DNA from 2 places in the Neobacillus sp. SAB-20_R2A genome. Region 2 is predicted to be linked to the other one. Evidence: riboswitches for the same ligand, from Rfam matches in the RefSeq annotation. Region 2 holds a riboswitch; the other holds the start of a gene.
The links. Region 2 has a riboswitch for cyclic di-GMP ahead of V5M37_RS05650 (anti-repressor SinI family protein). Riboswitches for the same ligand answer to the same signal wherever they lie in the genome.
Positions count from the first base shown of each region.

Region 1: linked by a shared signal. The riboswitch ahead of flgB (flagellar basal body rod protein FlgB) and the one ahead of V5M37_RS05650 (anti-repressor SinI family protein) in region 2 are both predicted to bind cyclic di-GMP.

Region 1 is NZ_CP145895.1:5,261,106-5,272,015, reverse strand. Features, by position in the region: gene V5M37_RS25975 (OmpL47-type beta-barrel domain-containing protein) at 1-320, shown strand, start outside; gene V5M37_RS25970 (glucosaminidase domain-containing protein) at 371-1,051, opposite strand; gene V5M37_RS25965 (flagellar hook-length control protein FliK) at 1,200-2,315, shown strand; gene V5M37_RS25960 (flagellar hook capping FlgD N-terminal domain-containing protein) at 2,331-2,756, shown strand; gene V5M37_RS25955 (flagellar hook-basal body complex protein) at 2,778-3,596, shown strand; gene fliM (flagellar motor switch protein FliM) at 3,675-4,592, shown strand; gene fliN (flagellar motor switch protein FliN) at 4,594-4,965, shown strand; gene fliD (flagellar filament capping protein FliD) at 5,238-6,791, shown strand; gene V5M37_RS25935 (hypothetical protein) at 6,795-7,148, shown strand; gene fliS (flagellar export chaperone FliS) at 7,158-7,544, shown strand; cyclic di-GMP riboswitch class I at 7,664-7,751, shown strand; gene flgB (flagellar basal body rod protein FlgB) at 7,856-8,245, shown strand; gene flgC (flagellar basal body rod protein FlgC) at 8,256-8,702, shown strand; gene fliE (flagellar hook-basal body complex protein FliE) at 8,716-9,015, shown strand; gene fliF (flagellar basal-body MS-ring/collar protein FliF) at 9,173-10,786, shown strand; gene fliG (flagellar motor switch protein FliG) at 10,788-10,910, shown strand, end outside.
Region 2 is NZ_CP145895.1:1,128,363-1,139,272, reverse strand. Features, by position in the region: gene V5M37_RS05670 (YtxH domain-containing protein) at 1-190, opposite strand, end outside; gene V5M37_RS05665 (DUF1128 domain-containing protein) at 369-593, shown strand; gene map (type I methionyl aminopeptidase) at 629-1,378, opposite strand; gene V5M37_RS05655 (helix-turn-helix domain-containing protein) at 1,650-1,976, shown strand; gene V5M37_RS05650 (anti-repressor SinI family protein) at 2,008-2,181, opposite strand; cyclic di-GMP riboswitch class I at 2,214-2,306, opposite strand; gene V5M37_RS05645 (hypothetical protein) at 2,707-2,832, shown strand; gene V5M37_RS05640 (DUF1992 domain-containing protein) at 2,872-3,246, opposite strand; gene V5M37_RS05635 (hypothetical protein) at 3,380-3,580, shown strand; gene hutH (histidine ammonia-lyase) at 3,616-5,133, opposite strand; gene V5M37_RS05625 (DNA topoisomerase III) at 5,439-7,628, opposite strand; gene V5M37_RS05620 (MDR family MFS transporter) at 7,819-9,090, shown strand; gene V5M37_RS05615 (aminopeptidase) at 9,449-10,681, shown strand; gene V5M37_RS05610 (hypothetical protein) at 10,728-10,910, opposite strand, start outside.

The DNA.
Region 1 (10,910 bases), 1.8 Mb from region 2:
CAAAGACGGTTTCCGTTTATATCCCGGCAACGATTGAAGTTCTACCAAAAGTCATGAACGGCAACAAAGGCGTTTTCACGGTTCAGGTGTCACTGCCGAAGCCATATAGCTTCGCAAATGTTGATTTATCAACAGCAAAACTGAATGGCGTTCAAGCTAATAACGACAGCAAAGGCTTAGAGAACCAAGCCAAAAAAGGTCAATTCAAATTTAATCGTGAAGATTTTGTTTGGGATGACAAAGAAGAATTTTTAGAATTCCGTGCGATGGTTGACGGCTATCTTGTCGTTGGCAGCACGACTGTAAAGGTTATTAAATAATTAAAAAGAGGCTGCCCCAAAGCCTAGAAAAGGGGCAGCCTCTTTATAGATTACGCTGTAAATGAATAGAAAAAGTTGTTAACACCCTTGACCCAGTTGTTATTTAACCCGGTTGGGTCGTTCGCGGCGCCGACGGGAGCGTATTTGGCACCGATTTTGGCAATCGTATCGTAGCCCTTGTCTAAATAATTTTGTCTTAGGTTACGGGCCATGTCAGCAATGCTTTCCGCAACGGATTCGTATTGGCGCAGGCCATTTTTGCCCATCATGCCGGCGATATTATTTTTCACATTGGCCGCATGGGACTTGCCGTTGCCAGATTCATGAACGGCGATGGATGCCAGCAGATTAGGATTGATATTATATCTTCGTCCTGCTTCAACAAAAAATTCGCCCATATTGCTCAATTTGCCTTTAAGGGCACTATTTAATTTATCAGTTGAAACATCAGTAAAACCTAATGTCATATTATCATCAAGTAAATGTGAGTAATCTTTCATCCCATTCAGAATAGGAGAGTTGTTCGTAATAAAGGACCCACTCGAATTCTCAGGGACATACGTATTTTGCTGGTCTTGCCCACTCAAAACAGCCTGCAGCAAATTCGTAAAAATATCACCTGTCGGAAAAAGGCTCGCTTCACTGCTGATGCCCTTTCCACTAAGGCTTTTTGAAATTGAAAGCAGGGCCATATTTTTAAACCACTCAGAAGAAACTGGACTATAACTCATGATAAATACCTCTGCAAATTAATTGGTAATTGGAAACAATAACCGTTTTTAATATATATTACTCTATTTTTTTAAAAATTTAAATGATAGAAAATACAAATTTTTTTGTTTATGATTAAACTACTTTCGCCGGAAAGGAGAATAATTTGTGATTCCATCCACTTCGATGAGTTCCACAAGCCACAAATTATCAGAGAAAACTAGCAGCAGTAAGCCGGAAAATCAACAGCCAGGTTCGTTTATGGAGCTGTTGAATGCATTGAAAAATGGGACAGGTTCACCTCAGAATCTTATTTCGATGGTTGACCAGGTCTTAGAGCAGCCTGACGCATCAAATCAGGAACAGGACCAAGACAGCGAGCAACAAACTCGAGATGATTTACTTGCTTTTATCAGTTCATTTTTTGAAAAGACGAATCCTGCACTTGCTCCTCTTCAAACGACGATTGCGGAGGCAGCCCACAACGAAGGGAAGCAAGCATTGCCGGCGCTGCAGACGGAGCTAGAAGGAATATTGGGTAAGAAGCAAGCTCAAGAATTAATAAAGTCATTTCAGGAACAGCTTAAATCAAATCAAAACACTGTTCAGGTGCAAAACCCGCTTCAACAACCAATCCAATTTGTGCGGGAGCAAGTTTACCAGCCAGAGAATGCGGTCGAGATAAAGAAAAATCTACCTGTTTCTAAACTTGAACCCGATTCTGATTTCAAACAGCAGCAATTCGACGGAAAAGAAGTTATTTTTCAATCCCTAACTCGCCCGGGAAGTGCAGACCAGCCAGCTGCTAAGAATGAACCTACCCAACTAACAAAGGTTTCTAAGGAACAACTGGCAGCAGAGGTGATGGGCTTATTAAAGAACCATACCAATCTACAAAAGAGCTCTGACATCATCGAAGCGAAATTTTCACTGACGCCGGAGCACCTTGGGGAGATTGATATAAAAATTGTCATTCAAAAGGGGCAGGTAACGGCGCAATTTCTGGCAGATACCGCCCATGGAAAAGAAATGCTAGATTCGCAAATGTCACTTTTGAAGGCTTCCTTGCAGCAGCAAGGCTTTCAAGTGGATAAAATTGAAGTCGCTCAAAGCGGCCAGATGTTACATAATTTTTCCCAGCAGGAGAGTCGGTCGCAGCAGGACCATTCGCAGCAGCGCCAGCCCAAAAAGAAAGTGAATCGTGATGAGTTTTATCAAAGCCATAACACGATTGACACATATATGCATAGAGGGTCCGATACGACGATTAATATTCTTGCATAAAAGGAGATGAAGAACATGACATCCGTAAATACAACCACACCATTCTCGAATACGCTCAGTACAAAACAGACAAACCAAGCCACAAATTCATTAGGCAAGGATGCATTCCTGAAACTACTGACTACCCAATTGCGGAATCAGGACCCAACCCAGCCAATGGAGGACCGGGAATTTATTTCCCAGCTGGCCCAATTTAGCACCCTTGAACAGATGTCCAACTTAAATCAGGCCTTTGCCCAATTCGCCAACTCGAACACGAAAGATATCAGCTACTATTCCCATATGATCAGCAAGGAAGCGTCCTGGCTGGATGCCGAAACAGGTCTTCAGGCGAGCGGCATCATTAATGGGGTCATCAAAAAGGATAATCAATTTTTTTATAAAATAAATGACCAAGAGATTCCAATTGAATCAATCATTTCTGCAAAAAACCAAAACTAACAAACTCTGGAGGTAGGTAACATGCTTCGTTCTTTAAATTCAAGTGTATCTGGTATGAAGGCGTTCCAAAACAAATTAGATGTCATTGGTAACAATATCGCCAACGTGAATACGGTTGGTTATAAGAAAAGCCGTATCATGTTTCAGGATGTGTTAAGCCAAACCGTCCGCGGCAGTTCATCACCGGATCCGGTCGGCGGGTCGGGCGGAACGAATCCGGTGCAAATCGGGTTAGGTGTGAAAACGGCGTCGATTGATACGATTCACATGGCCGGAAGTCCGACGACTACGAATCTATCATCGGATTTATACATGGATGGGGACGGATTTTTCGTGGTGCAAAGCGACAGCGGGGCAAAGTACTTAACACGTGCCGGTAACTTTGACCGGGACGGCGCCGGCAACCTCGTGAATCCACAAGGATATAAAGTTTTAGATTCTGATGGGAATCCTATCCAAGTTGATTCAGATGTTTATGTTTCCTACACCATTGATTATAATGGGGTTATTAAAGGGGTCACTCCTGCTGGCACCGCCGATGAGATTGCCACTTTAGGTACGGTTGTTGTTTCCAATCCAGGCGGCTTGAAAAAAGTGGGCGGTTCCCTGTATGAATTAACAGGAAATTCCGATACAGAAACCAATATTGATAATCTAATTGCGAAGCGTTCTGATAACCATGCTGGGCAAATTGTTTCCGGCCAGCTGGAAATGTCAAACGTGGACCTGTCCGAAGAGATTACCGAAATGATTACCGCACAGCGCGGTTTCCAGGCGAACGCCAAGGTGATTACCGTGTCCGACTCCATTTTGGAAGAATTGGTGAATTTAAAGCGATAATAGTTTCAAATTTTTATAAGGGAGGGAAAGTATTACTGCTTTCCCTTCGCATCATTTTATGGTGGTGGAACCTACGCAATGAAAGAAAAAATCATTCAAAACAGCCAAGACGTCAAAGTTTATGATTTTAAAAAAGCGCTTCGCTTATCGATGGAGCAGGTTCGTGTTTTGACGAGAATCCATGATAATTTCGCTTATCAGCTGGCTTCCTCAATTTCGACGCAATTAAGAACCATCGTGCAAGTGGATGTGGTGTCGGTCAATCAAATGCTTTACGAGGAATTCATCAAGGAACTGCCGGCTTATACAATTTTAAACGTTTTTGAAACGTCCGAAAAAGGGCGCATGATTATGGAGCTAAAGCCGCAAATGGCATATGCCATCCTCAATCGTCTGCTCGGCGGCCGGGAGCTTTCGGCAGCCTCCGGGGATAAAACAACGTTAACGCAAATTGAGAATAAAATTCTTCATAAGCTGTTCGAGGGCTTTGTAGAGAATTTACGGAAATCGTGGAAGGATCTCATGAACGTTGATATGAAGGTGATTGAGATAGAAACGAATCCCCAGTTTCTGCAGGTCGCCATCCCGAATGAAACCGTGATTGTGATTGCCTTTACGATTAAAATCGGTGATGTGACGGAAAAAATGCACATTTGCATTCCGTATATCATTTTGGAGCCGTTTTTGCCAAAGCTGTCATCCTATCAATTGTTCTCGACCCGAAGTCACGCCAAAAGCACGCAGGAATCCAAGCTGTTAAAGTCCAAAATTGAAGAACTGGAAATCCCGTTAAGCGTCGAACTAGGGCGCTCGAAGATTTCGATTGAAGAGTTTTTATCGTTAAACGCCGGGGATGTCATCCAGTTGAATCAGTTGTATGATGAACCGTTAAAGGCGAAGGTGGGCAAAGAAGTGAAATTCTTTGTTAAACCGGGTGTGAAGAAGACACGGCTGGCAGCCGAAATCGAAACTGTTTTAGAAAAAGAGGGAAAATAAGATGAGTAACGAGGGGAAAATTTCAAGAGAAGAATTGGAAGCTCTATTAGGCGATACCGAAAAGGAAACGAAGCCGTTTATTTTTCAAGACTTGCCGGATGAACCGCAAAAGCGGGAACCGGATGACTCCGTTAATTTGGATTTGCTCATGGATATTTCGTTGGAGCTTGTCGTGGAGCTGGGCCGGACGAAAAAGAAAATTAACGAAATTCTCGAACTCACACAAGGCTCCATTATCGAACTGGACCGTGTCTCCGGAGAGCCAGTCGATGTCTTGATCAACGGAAAAATTGTCGCCAAAGGAGAAGTGGTCGTCATCGACGATTATTTTGGGATAAGAATTACGGAAATTTTAAATAAAACAATCAATTAACCTCCAGAAAGGCTTTCGCGGCCTTTCTTTTTTTCTGTATTCTAAATATATCCGCGGATTTTTTAACGATATCTGCGAATTTCCGAATATATCCGCAAATTTTTAAATATATCCGCGGATTTCCGAATATATCGGCGAATTCTAAAATTTATCCGCGAATCTTATATCCGGCCCCCCACTCCCCAAAGTTTTCAAAAAGAACTAAACGTTACCCAGCAACCTGCCGTAATTATTAATAAAGCATGAAATGAACGTACGGAGGATTCCCAAAAATGATATCAAATGATTTTCGCTTATCCGGTCTGGCGTCGGGGATGGATACTGAGGCGCTTGTGACCAAATTAATGAACGCGGAAAAAATCCCCTTAAACAAGGTAATTCAAAATAAGACGATGACAGAATGGAAAATGGATGCGTACCGCGATGTGAATACCAAATTTCTCGATTTGCGGTCTTCGATGGAAGCGCTCAGGCTCGAATCCACTTTTCAAAAAAGCAAGCTGTCGTCCTCGGATGCCGCCAAGGTCGATGTTTCTCTTACAGGCACCTCAAGCAGAAGTGAATACGTGATTTCCTCTGCCAAACTCTATCAGCCGGGTACGCCTTCCTCTGTCAAATTCGCACAGGCAGGAGTAGCCAATGATAAAGCCGAACTAGGATCGGGATTTAGTTTTACCCTAAACAACGAACCTATCAGCCTTACTGCACAGGATACAATCCAAAGCTCGATTACAAAAATTAATGCCTTATCCACGAAAACAGGGGTGACGGCCACTTATTCCAGCGGCGATAATGCTATTATTTTCACCTCAAAGGATGACCAGACAGGTATCAGCATTGCCAATGTATCCAACAGCTCAAACGTGCTTAAGATTACAGCGGGTACGGTAGACAGCCAGCAGAATGACTTCCCAGCAGGAAACGCCAGCGGGGCTGTCGGTACCTCACCCGTCTCATCAACACCCGGCGAGGTCACCATTAACGGAACGACCATCACGATCAAAAGCAACCAATTTACCTACGACGGCATCCAGTTTAACCTAAAAACCGAATTGCCGGCCGGAAGCAATGTCAACATTACGAAGAAACCAGATGTCGATGCGATTTTTGACACAATCAAAGGCTTTGTTGACAAATACAACGAAACAATCAAAACCCTTCACGACAAATTGGGCGAAAAGCGCTATAAAGACTATACCCCTTTGTTAGATGACCAGAAGAAGGATATGAAGGACAAAGAAATCGAGCTGTGGGAGGAAAAAGCAAAGAGCGGCCTACTATCAAATGACCAGATGATTGCCTCCGCTCTCGACAAAATGCGGTCCATCCTCTATTCCAAAGTCAGTGACAAAGATCCTGCCATAATGAACAGTGACTTCGATACGCTAGCGGAAATCGGCATCACCTCAAGTACTAACTACCGGGATAATGGCAAGCTCGTCATCGATGAAACGAAATTGAAAGCGGCACTGGAAAATAATCTAGACCAAGTCGCTCAGCTTTTTTCAAAAAAATACGATATGGGGGCTTCCACCAACAACACAGTGAACAATGCCGAAGAGTTTCAAAACAGCGGGGTCGCCTGGCGGTTGTATGACCAGCTGAACGAAACGATGAAGGACATAACGAAGACGGCCGGTTATTCAAGTGATACCTACCTATCCAAGGCGTTAAAGCGGCTGGATGAGCAAATTGATTCCTGGGAGAAACGCCTGCAGACAAAGGAAAGCTATTACTGGAAGCAGTTCACCGCGATGGAGCAGGCCATCCAGAAGTCGAATACGCAAAGCAGCTGGCTGATGCAGCAAATGGGTGGTGGAATGTAATCGATGGAGCAACAAAAAGAGCAGTTTTTAAAAGATTACTATCAGCTGACAAGCAATCTACTAGAAACGAATGAAGTAGAACTTATTGAACAGCTGCTCCAAGAACGGGACCAGTGCATTGAGAAAGTAAACGAGCTAGATCAACGTAACGGTGCCATCCTCATGAGCGAAGCCATCAAGGAAGAGCTCCGGCACATTCACACGTTAGAACGAAAGCTTCAGGAAAAATTAACTAGGGCCAAGCAAACTATTCTTGCGGCGATTGGTTCTCTCCAAAAAGAGAAAACGATCAAACAGCAGTATGGGGAACCAGCTGCGGCAGCGGTAAGCGGAATTTTTTACGACAAGCGAAAATAAGGGAAAGGTGTGAGACTTTTGGCTTTGAACAATGCCTATCAATCTTACGAAAATAATCAAGTATTATATGCGAAAAAAGAAGAGCTGCCCCTTTTGTTATATACCGGGGCGATTAAATTTATCCTTCAGGCCAGAATGGCGATGGAGAAAAATGATTGGCAAAGGGCGAATGACCGAATCCAGCGGGCTCAAAAAATTGTTACCGAATTAATGGTTACCCTGAATATGGATATCGAAATCTCAAAATCTTTTATAGTACTTTACGATTACATGAAGGAAAAGTTAATAGAGGCGAATATCAAAAAGGACGAGCAGCTGTTAATCGAAGTGGAAAAAATGTTAACAGAACTGCAGGATACCTGGAAAGAAGCGCTGAAAATAGTACGGCCTGCTTAACTAATTTTAGTTAAGTAGGCCTTTTTAATTAATTTTGTTGTCAACTGACTAAAACCATTGTATTATTATTTTTGTAGGAAAAATTCGACAATATGATTTTCCAAAAATCGACAAATACAATCCGATAATAGCAAACCTGGGGAAACCCAGCGACGCAAAGCTATAGGGGCTAAGGATCCGAAGGGATTACGCCAGCCAGTTGCCGAAGAGACTCATAGTTTACCCTATTAGACTATTCTTCGGAATGGTCTTTTTTATGTCCTAAAAATTAAAATTTAAATATTCTGAATTTTTTATAGGAGAGCTGACCCATGTCGATACTTCAAAACATCAATCTAGTCCAACGTGCTTTAGATGCCTCTGTGTTAAGACATAATGCCATTTCCAACAATATCGCCAATGTGAACACTCCAAACTATAAACCACAAAAAGTTATTTTTGAAGACATTTTAAAACAAGAACTTTCCGGTGCTGGCTTTGACGGGAAGAGAACCAATGCCAAGCATATCCCAATCGGCATAGCTGCTTCAAGCAAGCCTTTGGTGACCCAGGAACCTACTGTCATGCAAAATAGCGGCAATGGGGTGGATATGGATAGTGAGATGACGGAGTTGACCAAAAACTCGATTTGGTACCAAACATTATCATACCAGATAAGCGAAGAATTCAATTTACTTAAAACAGCGATTAAGAGCAGGTAGGTGATTCATAATGTCAATGTTCCAACCCTTAAATATTAGTTCTTCAGCCCTAACCGCCCAGCGGTTAAAAATGGATACAATCTCCTCCAATATCGCCAATGCGACGACCACCCGGGGCCAATTGGTGGAGGGGGTCTGGATGCCTTACCGGCGGAAGATGGTCGAGGTGCAAGCGAATGGGACGGGAGGAACCCCGTTCAGCCAATTCTTGCAAAATGAAATGAATTCAAATGGGGTCAAGGTTACAAGAATCGTAGAAGACAAAACTCCGTTTCGGCCGGTTTATGACCCGACCCATCCCGATGCCAATAATGAAGGCTACGTGATGATGCCAAACGTGGACATTACAAAAGAAATGGTCGACCTGATGACAGCCTCCCGTACATATGAAGCGAACATCACAGCCTTTAATGTTGGAAAAAATATGTCGCTGAAAGCTTTAGATATTGGCAGATAAGGAGTGTTAAAGAATGAGAATTGATCAGCTGTTTCCGGCGAAAGCATCGATAGTGGGAAAAACCCAAAATGCACAGCCCGCTTCCGTGTCAGGCACCTCTTTTTCGAACTCGTTAAGCGAGGCCTTACAGAAAGCAAATGAAACAATTGTCCAATCGGAAAACATGTCCGAAAAAATAGCCACAGGTGAAATAAAAAATATCCATGACGTCACCATAGCTGCACAAAAAGCACAAATCGCCCTGCAGCTGACAACCCAAGTAAGGGACAAAGTAGTCGAAGCCTACCAAGAAATCATGAGAATGCAAGTTTGAGGCATGGGTGAGGCATGGGTGAGGCATGGGGACGGTTCTTGTGCATCACTTTTCAGAAGCAAAGGGGCGTTCTTGTGCATCACCTTATCAGGAAGTCATGTGAAGAATGCAGGTTTTAAAGGTGCAGCCGATTCTTGGCTAGCATAGCGGAGGGCTTATGAATCAGAAATTAAATGATTTCAAGGAAAAACTCTCGCAGTTTTGGAAAAACGCGAGCAAGAAAAATAAAACATTATATATCGGGACGTTTATTTTACTAGTGGCCCTGCTCAGCTTTGGTATTTTTTATTTTTCCAAGCCCAGCCTTGTTCCTTTGTATGCCAATAGTTTGAGTCAAAAAGAAATTGGCGAGATTAAGGCCGTCTTGGAAAAGCAGGGGGTTACGGACATAGAAGTGACCAACAATGGCACGCAAATTCTCGTTCCGAAAGAGCAATCTGCAGATCTGATCGTCAACTTGGCGGCAGAAGGGTTTCCAAAAAGCGGTCCGATTAGTTTTTCAGAACAGACCAAGGATTTGAAATTCGGCGTCACCGATCGCGAACTTGATGCCATCGAGAGAGAGGTCATTCAAGGGCAGCTGGCCAATTTGATGACGAAAATCAACGGCGTCAAAAATGCGGAGGTCATGATTACTCTTCCAAAGGACAGCGTGTTTATTCGGCCGGAGGAAGAAGGGAAAGCCAGTGCATCGATTATTGTTGACCTCGAGCCAGGCTATCAATTGGAAAAACAGCAGATTAAAGCTCTATACCATTTGGCATCGAAGAGCATTCCGAATCTGCCTGAAGAAAACATCGTCATCACCGATGAAAATGGCCAGCTTCTTTCCTTGCCGCAGTCAGGCGATAATGCCTTTGCCGGGGTAGACAGCTATGAAAGCCAACGGGAGATCAAGCAAAAGGTAGAGGCAGACATTCAGCGCAGCATCCAGCAGATGCTCGGCACGATGCTTGGGCAGGATAAGGTGCTGGTCCAGACCTTTGTGAAGCTGAATTTCGACCAGGTGAAGACGCAGCAAAACTTAGTCGAACCGCTCCCGAATTCCGATAAGGGAATGGCCGTTAGTGTTGAAGAGGTCACGAAATCCTACAGTGGCGAGGGGGCCGTTCCGAGCGGTGTAGACGGCACCGGTGAAGGCGATGTGCCTGCCTATGCGGCTGAAGGCAGCGGCGGAAAAAATGACTACCAGGAAAAAGTTAATCGCGTCAACTATGAATTCAACCGGATTACAAAGGAAATGGTCGAAAGTCCGTATACGATTGACGATTTGACCATTAACGTCGGTGTGGAACCGCCGAATCCGAAAGTTCCGTCATCCTTAACAGCAGATACACAGGATAATATCCGAAATATTATTGCCAACGTAGTACGCACAGCGATAAAGGACAATAAAGGGCTAACAGATGCTGATATTAACAACCGCATCACCGTATTCCCAAGAGAATTTGCTGGTAAAAAGGATTTAACACCTGCCAAGACGGATTTAAGTCAAAAGGAAACTTATATGAATTATATCTGGATTGGAGCAGCAGCATTAGGTCTCCTTTTGGTCGGTGGTTTAATTCTTGCCGCCCTGCTTAGAAGGAGAAAGAAAGAGGACATGGAGTCAGCCTCAGAATTTTTAGAAATGAAAAAGCTTACCGATTTTGAGCCTATCATTAACAAAAAGGAATCAGTGCAAAACGAATTAAATCAATTGGCTGGTAAAAATACGGATGAATTTGTCGACCTGTTAAGGTACTGGTTAAAGGAAGAAAAGGAGGGATAACATGCGGAAGTTAACGGGAATTCAAAAAGTTGCGATCCTTTTGGTTGCTTTGGGGAAAGAGGGGTCTTCAGCAATTTTGAAACAGCTGAAGGAAGACGAAGTGGAATTGATTACAAAGGAGATT
Region 2 (10,910 bases):
TTATTTTCTCTGCCGTTTCCTTTACCTTCCCGACCATTTCACCCGGATGCCGGACAACATAGGACACCTTTCCGGAAACTCTGCCCACATGTTCTTTCATAATTTGCCGGGTTTGTTTATCAAGCATACTGACCGCTCCGCCAGCAATGGCTCCAATCAGCATTCCCTGCCAAAATTTATTCTTTGTCATCTTAACCTCTCCTTGCTTAATCATAAAAATGAATGAAAATTATTCCAATGATTTTTCCTATCATTTATTTTGCTTTATCTAGAGAGGGTATGCAAGTCTGGCCCTAATTTTTCTATGTTGACATCATTCAGTGAACATGAAAAGATGGACATATGAATTTCCGAAAGGGTGACCGAAAATGGATTTATCGTTGAAGTCGGTAGAAAATGTTGAATATATGATTGAGCAAATTAAAGAGAAGTTAAAGGTTTTGAATCTAGGCGCCATTAAGCCTTCCCATTTTGATGAGGAAATGTATGAAGAGTTGAAAGAGATTTATGAAATGGTAATGAAAAAGAATTCCTTCAGCCCTAATGAAATGCAGGCTCTAGTTGAAGAATTGGGAAACTTGCGTAAAAAATAAAAACAGACCTCGAATGAGATCTGTTTTTTTATTTTTTAATCTTGATCAGTTAAAATGATCGGGCCATCTTTGGTAACGGCGATTGTGTGCTCATATTGGGCGGAATAGGTGCTATCGACGGTCCTTGCTGTCCACCCGTTTGAATCCATTTTGGTGAATAATAATCCGATATTCACCATTGGCTCAATCGTAAATACCATTCCCTCTTTAATTCTTGGGCCTTTACCCGGCAAACCGTAATGAGGTACATCCGGCTTTTCATGAATCACTGCTCCAATCCCATGTCCGATAAAGTCGCGGACAACCGAGAGTCCTTCACTTTCCACATAAGTCTGGATGGCATGACCGATATCGCCAATCCGGTTGCCTGGAACCGCTTGTTCAATTCCCTTGTACAAGGCTTCCTTTGTGACTTTTAACAAATGCTTAGTCTCTTCGGAAACCTCGCCAACTGCGTAAGACCATGCTGAATCAGCCAAGGCTCCGTTGTAATTAACAACCATATCGATTGTGACAATATCCCCTTCCTGCAGTGGTTCTTTTCTTGGGAAGCCATGGCAGATTTCATCGTTAATACTTGCACATGTTGCGTATTCGTAGCCCTTATAACCTTTTTGTTCCGGAGTGGCATTATGCTTTTTTAAAAATCCCTCTACAAACTGATCAATTTCCCAAGTGGTAATCCCTGGCTTAATCATTTTGGCAATTTCTTTGTGACAGGCAGCGAGGATTTCTCCTGCCTTTTTCATTGCTTCGATTTCTCGTTGTGACTTTAAGACAATCATGTAATATTCCCCTGCCTTTTTGAAAAAATTCTTTTGTCTGGAGACCGATTTGTGCGAATGCTGGTATATAAAAAACGATTACTATATGACATTTTTGGCAACACTTTAATATTAACGCTAACGGACTTATTTTTCAAAACTACTTTCTCAATGTAAAAATTAATTATGCAAATTTCGATAATTTGCCATATTCCTTTGTTCTTAATATGGTACTCTCAAATTCTTTTTGATAGAATGATGTTATAAATTATTTTTAGGTGTGTGAGAATCCATGATAGGTGACCGCGTAAAGAAATTCCGCCAAGAGAAGAAGATGTCACTTTCTGAACTAGCAGAGCAGGCAGGTGTTGCAAAATCCTATTTAAGCTCGCTTGAGAGAAACCTTCAAAAGAATCCGTCCATACAGTTTCTTGAAAAGATTGCCGGTGTATTAAACATTCCGGTTGAGCATTTAATACATGAGCAGATTGACAAGACGGCATTGGACAATGATTGGATGAATTTAGTAAAGGAAGCCATGACCTCCGGTGTTTCAAAAGATCAATTCCGCGAGTTCTTGGAATTTAATAAATGGCGGAACAATCAAAACAATAGTTAAAATGTACAAAAAAAACATCCTACAAAAATTCTTAATTTTTGTAGGATGTTTTTTCATTTTGGTATGTAACAAATTGTTCTGATTGGTGATTTCCGCTTAGGAAATTTCGAATATCTTCTACCGATAATCCAATCTTCTTAGCTTCCATAATTAGTACTAGCCAATCCTTGTCAAGCTTCTCCATCTGCTCAATCTCCAAATTCATACTAACAACCCCCTAAAATACTTACCCGTATTTCAGGCAGCCCGGCCATCATAGCTTCTCTCTATTTCCACCTTAGACCCTCGGCTTTGCGTCCTTGATTTTCACCAAGTTTGCCTTTTTCTGAAAAATAACTGTCTATTTATTATTTCATTAGTTCATCTTTTCTAGGACTAAATTCATACTAACTCTTTAGTAAGTTCATTATAACTAGTCCTTTTATAACAAAGTGTTAGTTTTTGTCAGCATTTTTAATATTCTGAACCCCCTTTTTAGACATTTTTTGACAAACTTCCGCATTTTTTCCTCTAATTCCCATTGCCTGAAAATGGAATATATAAATAATAGAGCATTTGAAGTCGAATATTCTCCTAATTTGTGGGAAGAAAATTTTTCCTTCTTTATTTTTGGCTCTGATTTTATGACGAAAACATTTGTCTAATTTGTGACGATTAGCATATAATATTAACAACATATTAATATACAGAATATTGTTAATATTCAAAACAAAAATAGAGGTGATAGGCATTGACCATTGTCCATGTGTTAAACTTTTCAATCCCCATTGCTTTTATGGTATTTGCAGGTTATTTCTTAGACCGCATGTGCAAGCCTGCCAAATCAGAAGAAAAAGCTGGTGAAGAGGAATTGTAAAAATTCTCTCCTCGCCAGCTTTTTTTTGCTAATCAGAATTTATTTAAACCGTTTTTCTACCTTTTGTTCGTAATTTTTGAAAATTGACGAATTTGTTTTCGCCCCTCGTTTTGACATCAATTGATTAAAGCGAAGGAGCTTTTCATTTAACTTTTTTTGCAAATCTTCCTTCTTACCGCTGTCGTCACATTTTTTGATGAGATCCTCGATGGTCATCATCTCTTTGCGTAAATGGTTTTCCTCTTCTGAAAAGCCTGCATTTTTCAGGATTTTGTAAGCCATGCGCAGTTCTTCTGGAATACCTGATAAATCTTCAAGCTTCAGGGGTTTTCCATATCCAGGAAGATTATCAAATTCTCCATCTTTGTATGCTTTTTTAATCCGATCTTCTGAGACAATATGAAACATATCCATGTTATTGCCCTCCTTTTTTAGCATACTCACTATATTTATTATAACAAAGGTCCATTTCGGTTGAAAAATAAATCGGTAATGATTTCAGCTTTATTGGGGCATGCTACAAGCGATAACGAAAGGAGTGTTAGACTTGGCACGTGGAGAACATTTTAATCATAAAAACAAAAACCATCCGGGTGAATTCCCCAAGAACACCATGACCGAGAGTCATGCTGAGCAGGCAATTGGGGATGAAGAGTTTATTGTCACCCAGGAGGCCTTTAAAAATAGAATTGAGGAAGAGGACACGCGGCAGGATACCGCCCGCCTGCTTCCTGAGCAGACAGAGTAAAAGGCGTGAAGAGTTTTCACGCCTTTTTACTCCGTTTATTTTTCGAAGCTTAATTTCTTCATAAACTGAGAAAATTCCACAGTTTTCAGCCATTCTGCCAGTCTTTCGATATCCTTCGAGAAGATGCGGTCCTGCTTAATGGATGCCACCTGCTCCCGGCCTTTTTCATAGAAGTTCTTCGTATGGGTCGCCATTTTCTCTACACCGCGATATTCGACGGCCTGCATGGCGCAAATCATCTCAATCGCAAGGACCCTGCGAGTGTTTTGGATGATTTGATGAGCATGCCTTGATGCTATTGTCCCCATGCTGACATGATCCTCTTGGTTTGCCGATGATGGAATGGAATCCACACTAGCTGGATGCGCCAAAGTTTTATTTTCTGAAACAAGTGCAGCCGCTGCATACTGCATAATCATTGCCCCTGATTGCAGGCCTGGCTGCGGGCTTAAAAACGGTGGCAGATCGCTTAATTGCGGATTAACTAACCGTTCCACACGACGTTCTGAAATATTAGCAAGTTCTGCTACTGCGATTTTCATAAAGTCCATTGCAAAAGCAATTGGCTGCCCGTGGAAGTTTCCACCGGAGATGACCTTTTCCCCATCATCAAAAATTAGTGGATTGTCAGTGGCCGCGTTCATTTCTATTTCCAGCTTTTCTTTTACATAATCAAGCGCCTGCCAGGAAGCACCTTGAACCTGCGGGATGCAGCGAAGAGAGTAAGCATCCTGAACCCTCAGTTCTCCCTGCATCGTTGTTAATAAGCTGTCACTCAAATAGCGGCGGATTCTTGCTGCTGTATCAATCTGCTGCTGGTAGCCTCTGACCACTTGAACCTCTTCTGCAAAAGCATCGAGAATTCCATTTAACCCTTCAATCGTCATGGAAGCAATCAGTTCGCTCTCAAAAGCAAGCTGCTCTGCTTCTAGGTATCCGACGACCCCCATAGCTGTCATGGCCTGCGTTCCGTTAATGAGAGCAAGACCTTCTTTAGCCTCAAGTGTTAGTGGGAAAAGACCTTCCTGCTGAAGGGCAATGCCTGCTTCCACACGCTCGCCTTTATAGAATACTTCGCCTTCACCTACAACAACTAATGCCAAATGGGATAATGGCGCCAAATCCCCGCTAGCACCTAATGAACCCTGCTGCGGAATAACCGGAATAATGTCTTTGTTAGCCAGCTCAATCAGTCTTTCAATGACTACCGGACGAATGCCTGAGTAACCTTTTAACAGGGCATTGGCACGAAGAACGACCATTGCTTTTGACACCACTTCTGGGAATGGTTCCCCTACCCCACAGGCATGCGAGCGAATTAAATTCAACTGCAGATCCTGCACATGTTCTTTATCGATAAGTACATCGCTGAACTTTCCAAACCCGGTATTGATTCCATAAACCACTCTACGATCAGAAACAATTCGTTCCACCGCTTCCCTGCTTTTGGCTGCTGCCTCCATGCTTTGTTCCGAAGCGCCAACCTTTTGGCCGCGGTACAATACTTCCTTCATCTGCTCCAATGTTAGACTGTTACCTGTTAATGTGATCATTTCTCTCCACTCCTCTATTACTTTAGTAAGATAAAGAAAGAGGCTGGATTCCATTTCTGATTAGATTTGGAATCCAGCCTCTTTAATAAACGTTATAAAATTTTGAACGGTTCTTCGGCGCTGCCTCATGATTTTCCACCCATTCTAAAAATTATTATTAGTTTGATAATATTTTATGTGACAGATACCTTGCCTGTCAACTAAATTTTCTGAATTTTAGCACATTATCACTTTAGCAGGATAATGAATGAAAGAGGCTATTCATAAAGAAATCACTCTTCTTGAATAGCCCCTTAAGTATGATGTTAGTCAAACTTCAACCCTTTTAACGCGTCAGCCAACGCACTATTCAAAGGTTCTTCCTCTTTGTGCTGGTTCTTTAAGTATTTTTGTACTGTCCGTTTATCCACTTTCCCGACGGATTCTTTTTTCCGGCGTTCTTGGAAAACAGAAAGTTTTTCACGATATCCACATTTACATGCGAAGATTTGTCCCTCACCCTCGCCACGCAGCTCAAGTTTTTTATGGCATTGTGGACAGCGTGCGTTTGTAACACGTGAGACATTTTTACGATGCCCGCATTCCCGATCTTGGCAAACGAGCATTTTTCCCTTTTTGCCATTCACTTCAAGCATTGGTTTTCCACAGTCAGGACAATTTTTTGTAGAAATATTATCGTGCTTATATTTTTTATTACTTGCTTTAATTTCAGCCACGATTTCTTTCGTGTAGTTTTTCATTTGGCTGATAAACACTTCTTTTTTTAACTTGCCATGCGCAATTTGATCAAGCTTTTGTTCCCACTCCGCTGTTAAAGCAGGGGATTTTAGCTCTTCCGGCACTAAATCCAGCAATTGCCGGCCTTTGGAAGTAATATGAATGTCTTTGCCTCGTTTTTCGATTAAGAACGAGTTGAATAGCTTTTCAATAATGTCAGCTCGTGTTGCAACAGTTCCCAGTCCACCCGTAGATTTTAATGTTTCTGCGAGCTGTTTATTGTTTGTTTCCATGTACTTTACAGGGTTTTCCATTGCCGAAAGTAATGTCGCCTCAATAAATCGAGCTGGCGGATTTGTTTGTCCAGCCGTTTGTGCGATAAGTTTCACCATTAATGTATCGCCTTTTTCGATGCGAGGTAAAATCTGTTCTTTCAAATCATCTGACGCATCGTCATCTTCAAAGCGATTATTGTAAACTTCTTTCCAGCCACTTGAAATAATCGTTTTTCCACGAGCCACGAAATTCTCATCACCGATTTTGGCTCGCAGCGTTAACTGCTCGTACTCGAATGCCGGGAATAGTACCGCTAAGAAACGTTTTACGACTAAATCATAAATTTTACGCTCTTTATCTGTGAAGGCTGAGAAGTTTACATAGCTTTCTGTTGGTATGATCGCATGATGATCTGATACTTTGCTGTCATCAACAAAAGCCTTAGAAGCTTTAATAGGCTTACTTAAGACCTTATTAGCTAATGGACGATATTCACCTATTGCACATGCTTTCAACCGTTCAGGGAGTGTTCCGACAATGTCAGAAGAAATGTAGCGCGAATCAGTACGAGGATACGTTAAAACTTTATGCTGCTCGTACAGCTTTTGCATAATGTTTAACGTTTCCTTAGCAGAGTAGCCAAAGATTTTATTCGCATCGCGCTGCAATTCTGTTAAGTCATAAAGACCCGGAGAGAAAGATTTCTTAGGCTTTTTCTCAATTTCCGTTACAATAGCGTTTTGTCTGCCAAGCTTTTTGACAATGGCCTCAATTTTTTCTTTATCGAAGCTTCGGCTGTTTCCTTTTGCATCCTGCCAAGTCAGCTTTAGTTGGTTGGATGTTTGGGCTTCAATGCCGTAATAGGATTGCGCTCTGAAGTTTTTGATTTCGTCCTCACGTGCTGCAATTATCGCCACAGTAGGTGTTTGTACACGTCCGCAGTTTAGTTGGGCATTGAACCTGGTCGTTAAAGCACGTGTTGCATTCAGCCCAATATACCAGTCAGCTTCTGAACGTGCGACAGCTGAAGCATATAAATTGTCATAAGACTTGCCTGGCTTCAAGTTTGCAAAACCATCTTTAATCGCTTTATCAGTAACAGATGAGATCCATAAACGTTTAATGGGTTTATTGACTTTTACTTTATCAATAATCCATCGTGCAACTAATTCCCCCTCTCTCCCTGCATCCGTGGCCACGACTATTTCGTTGACATCATTTCTAGTCAGTTGACTCTTAACGGCATTAAATTGTTTCCCGGTCTGCCTAATGACTGTTAACTTCATACGTTCAGGCAGCATTGGCAGGTCTTCTAATTTCCATGTTTTATATTTCACATCATAATCTTCTGGGTCAGCAAGCGTGACAAGGTGTCCTAGTGCCCACGTAACGATATATTTCTCGCCTTCTAGATACCCATTTCCTTTTTTATTACAATTAAGCACACGTGCAATATCACGTGCGACAGAAGGTTTTTCAGCAATTACAACACTTTTTGCCATATTTAAAACATCCTTTCGAATTACAGTAAGTTAAATATAGCATACGTCTCTAATGGATTCAGTAATTCCGAAACTTCAACTATATTATTGGTAAGCAATGATGGGAAAGCTGCCTCTTTTTTTCTTGTATTCCCTTCCACTTGAATAGTATGATGAATTGGCACCATTTTTGGAAATGAGGATATTATTCATGCGGATCAGAGATTGGGATATGAATTTGAAGGTTCGCCTGTTCGGTGAGGCGGCCATGAATATTACTTATTGGATGTTCTTTCCGTTCCTGTCGATTTATTTTGCAGAGGAATTCGGCAAGAGCAAAGCCGGTTTGTTATTGGTTTTTTCACAAATATTTGCGGTGGCAGCTAACCTGTTGGGCGGCTACTGTGCCGACCGATTTGGGCGGAAACGAATGATGGTTCTATCTGCCATTGGGCAAGGATTTTCCTTTTTAGCTTTTTCAGCAGCCAGTTCTCCCTGGTTTCAGTCCCCAATACTTGGATTCGCAGCGTTTGCGGCGGCCGGTGTTTTCGGCTCCTTTTATTGGCCAGCAAGCCAGGCCATGGTTGCTGACTTAGTGGAGGAAAAACACCGCAGCCAGGTATTCGCCATATTTTATACATCTATTAATATCGCAGTAGTCATCGGTCCTATTTTAGGCGGGATTTTTTATGCTCATTACCGCTTTCAGTTATTGCTTGCTGCTGCGATTGTTTGTATGATGCTTGGCATTATTTTAGCAAAATTAACAAAAGAAACAGTGCCCGTTCAAAAAACTTCAACTTTATCCGTCGACGGAAAATGGTACTATTTTTTAATCAATCAATTTCGGGACTATGCAATAATTGTACGGGATAAAACATTCCTCTTGTTTATCGTGGCGGGAGTTTTAGCCGGCCAAACGTTTATGCAGTTGGACCTATTGTTTCCTGTGTATATGAAGGATGTTGTTCACAATCAAAATCTACTTTCTTTTGGGGATTGGTCATTTAAGGTTGGCGGTGAGCAAGCCTTTGGAATGGTGCTTGCCGAGAATGGCCTGCTGGTTGCGTTATTAACTGTCATCGTGACCAAATGGACAGCTAATTTTAATGAAAGAAATATTTTCGTATTTTCATCGGTTGTATACGGAGTTTCATTGATTCTGTTTAGCCAAACGCAGTGGATTTGGGGATTGATATTGGCAATGGCGGTATTTACTTTTGCAGAATTGATGGGTGCAGGTCTCCAGCAAAGCTTTGTGTCCAAACTTGCCCCCGAACATATGCGGGGCCAGTACTTTGCGGCAGCGAGTCTGCGGTATACCATCAGCCGAACCATCGCCCCGTTGTCCATCCCGATGACCGTTTGGATTGGATACAACTGGACATTTTTTGTATTATTTTTGCTTACTCTCCTCAGCGCCTTCTTTTATTGGCTAATGTTTTATTCATTTGAAAAAGAATCTATTAAACTGGGATCCTAGCTTAGCAGGGTCCCTTTAATTATTGTTCAAAATTCAGACAAAAAATTGTACTAAATTATTCACAATTACCCCTTTTAGTATTATACTTAGAGTGTAAACATTACATATTTCAAAGGCGGTGGACAAAGTGGAATTGTCAACATTTATGGCTCCCACTTCATTGTCAGGCATTATTACATTTATCGTTTTATTTTCCGCAGGGGTATATTTAAATATAAAAGTTTATGGCAGCAAACTGCAGTAGGAACACTATTCCTGCTGTTTTTTTTTGCTTAAAACACTGTCCCTCTATCATTTTCTTTTTCAAAATAAAAACGCTACAATAAAGGAAGATTCTTATAAAGGAGATTATACATATATGAGTTATTTTCAAACTAATCTTGAAAAATACGCGGAGCTTGCAGTTAAGGTCGGCGTCAATATTCAAAAAAATCAAAGCCTATTGGTCAACGCTTCCTTAGACGCAGTCGAGTTTGTCCGCTTAATCGTTAAAAAGGCTTATGAAGCAGGCGCCCGCAATGTCATTATCAACTGGGCCGATGATGTGGTTACAAGAACCAAATATGAACTGGCACCAGATGAGGTATTCAACGAATACCCGCAGTGGCGGGCTAAGGAAATGGAAGAATTGGTTGAGCAGGGTGCTGCCTTTATGTCGGTGGTATCTTCAAGCCCAGACTTGCTAAAAGGCGTTGACCCGCAGAGGATTGCCAACTTCCAAAAGGCTGCCGGAAAAGCAATGACTAAGCATCGTCAAGCGATTCAATCAGACAAGGTCAGCTGGACTGTCGTTGCCGCAGCGTCCCCTGCCTGGGCTGCCAAGGTGTTTCCGAGCGACCCTGCCGAAAAGCAGGTTGAAAAGCTTTGGGATGCTATTTTTAAAGCAGTCCGTGTGGATGCTGAAAACCCGGTCGAAGCCTGGAAAAAGCATGATGAAACCCTTCATGAAAAAGTCACATACCTCAACGAAAAACGGTATGCAAAGCTTCATTACAAAGCACCTGGCACAGACTTAACAATTGAGCTGCCGAAAAATCATCTGTGGGTTGGCGCAGGCAGTGTCAATGAAAACGGTGTAGAGTTTATGGCCAACATGCCAACAGAAGAGGTCTTTACGGTTCCATTAAAAACTGGCGTAAACGGCACCGTCACAAGCACGAAGCCGCTCAGCTACAGTGGAAATATCATTGACCGTTTTTCAATTACCTTTGAAAACGGCAAAATTGTCGGGGTAAAAGCTGAGGAAGGCGAAGAAGTTCTGAAGCATCTTGTGGAAACCGATGAAGGCTCCCACTATCTTGGTGAAGTGGCACTAGTTCCGTATAACTCGCCAATCTCCCAATCTAACATTCTTTTCTTCAACACATTGTTTGATGAAAATGCCTCAAACCATCTTGCCATCGGAATGGCATATTCTTTCTGTATCGAAGGCGGCAAGAAAATGGCTGCCGATGAATTAAAGGAAAACGGGCTAAACGAGAGCATCACTCACGTTGATTTCATGATAGGGTCAGCTGAAATGGACATCGATGGCATCACCGCAGATGGACAGACAGAACCTATTTTTAAAGCAGGAAATTGGGCGTTTTAATCCAATCAAAAATGAAAGAGCAGGCACTCTAAGGCCTGCTCTTTCTCTATTGACTATAAATAACCGTACCATCCGGCTTTTTCATAATCTCATCACGCATTTTGGTTAGCTTCGAAACAGGATCATTCGGAATCAGTATTCCCAGCAACTTTGAAATTCCTAGTGTATTCAATAAGCTTTCTTCTATTTTTACCAATTGGTTAGTCAGAGTCGTGTCTGCCGGACATAC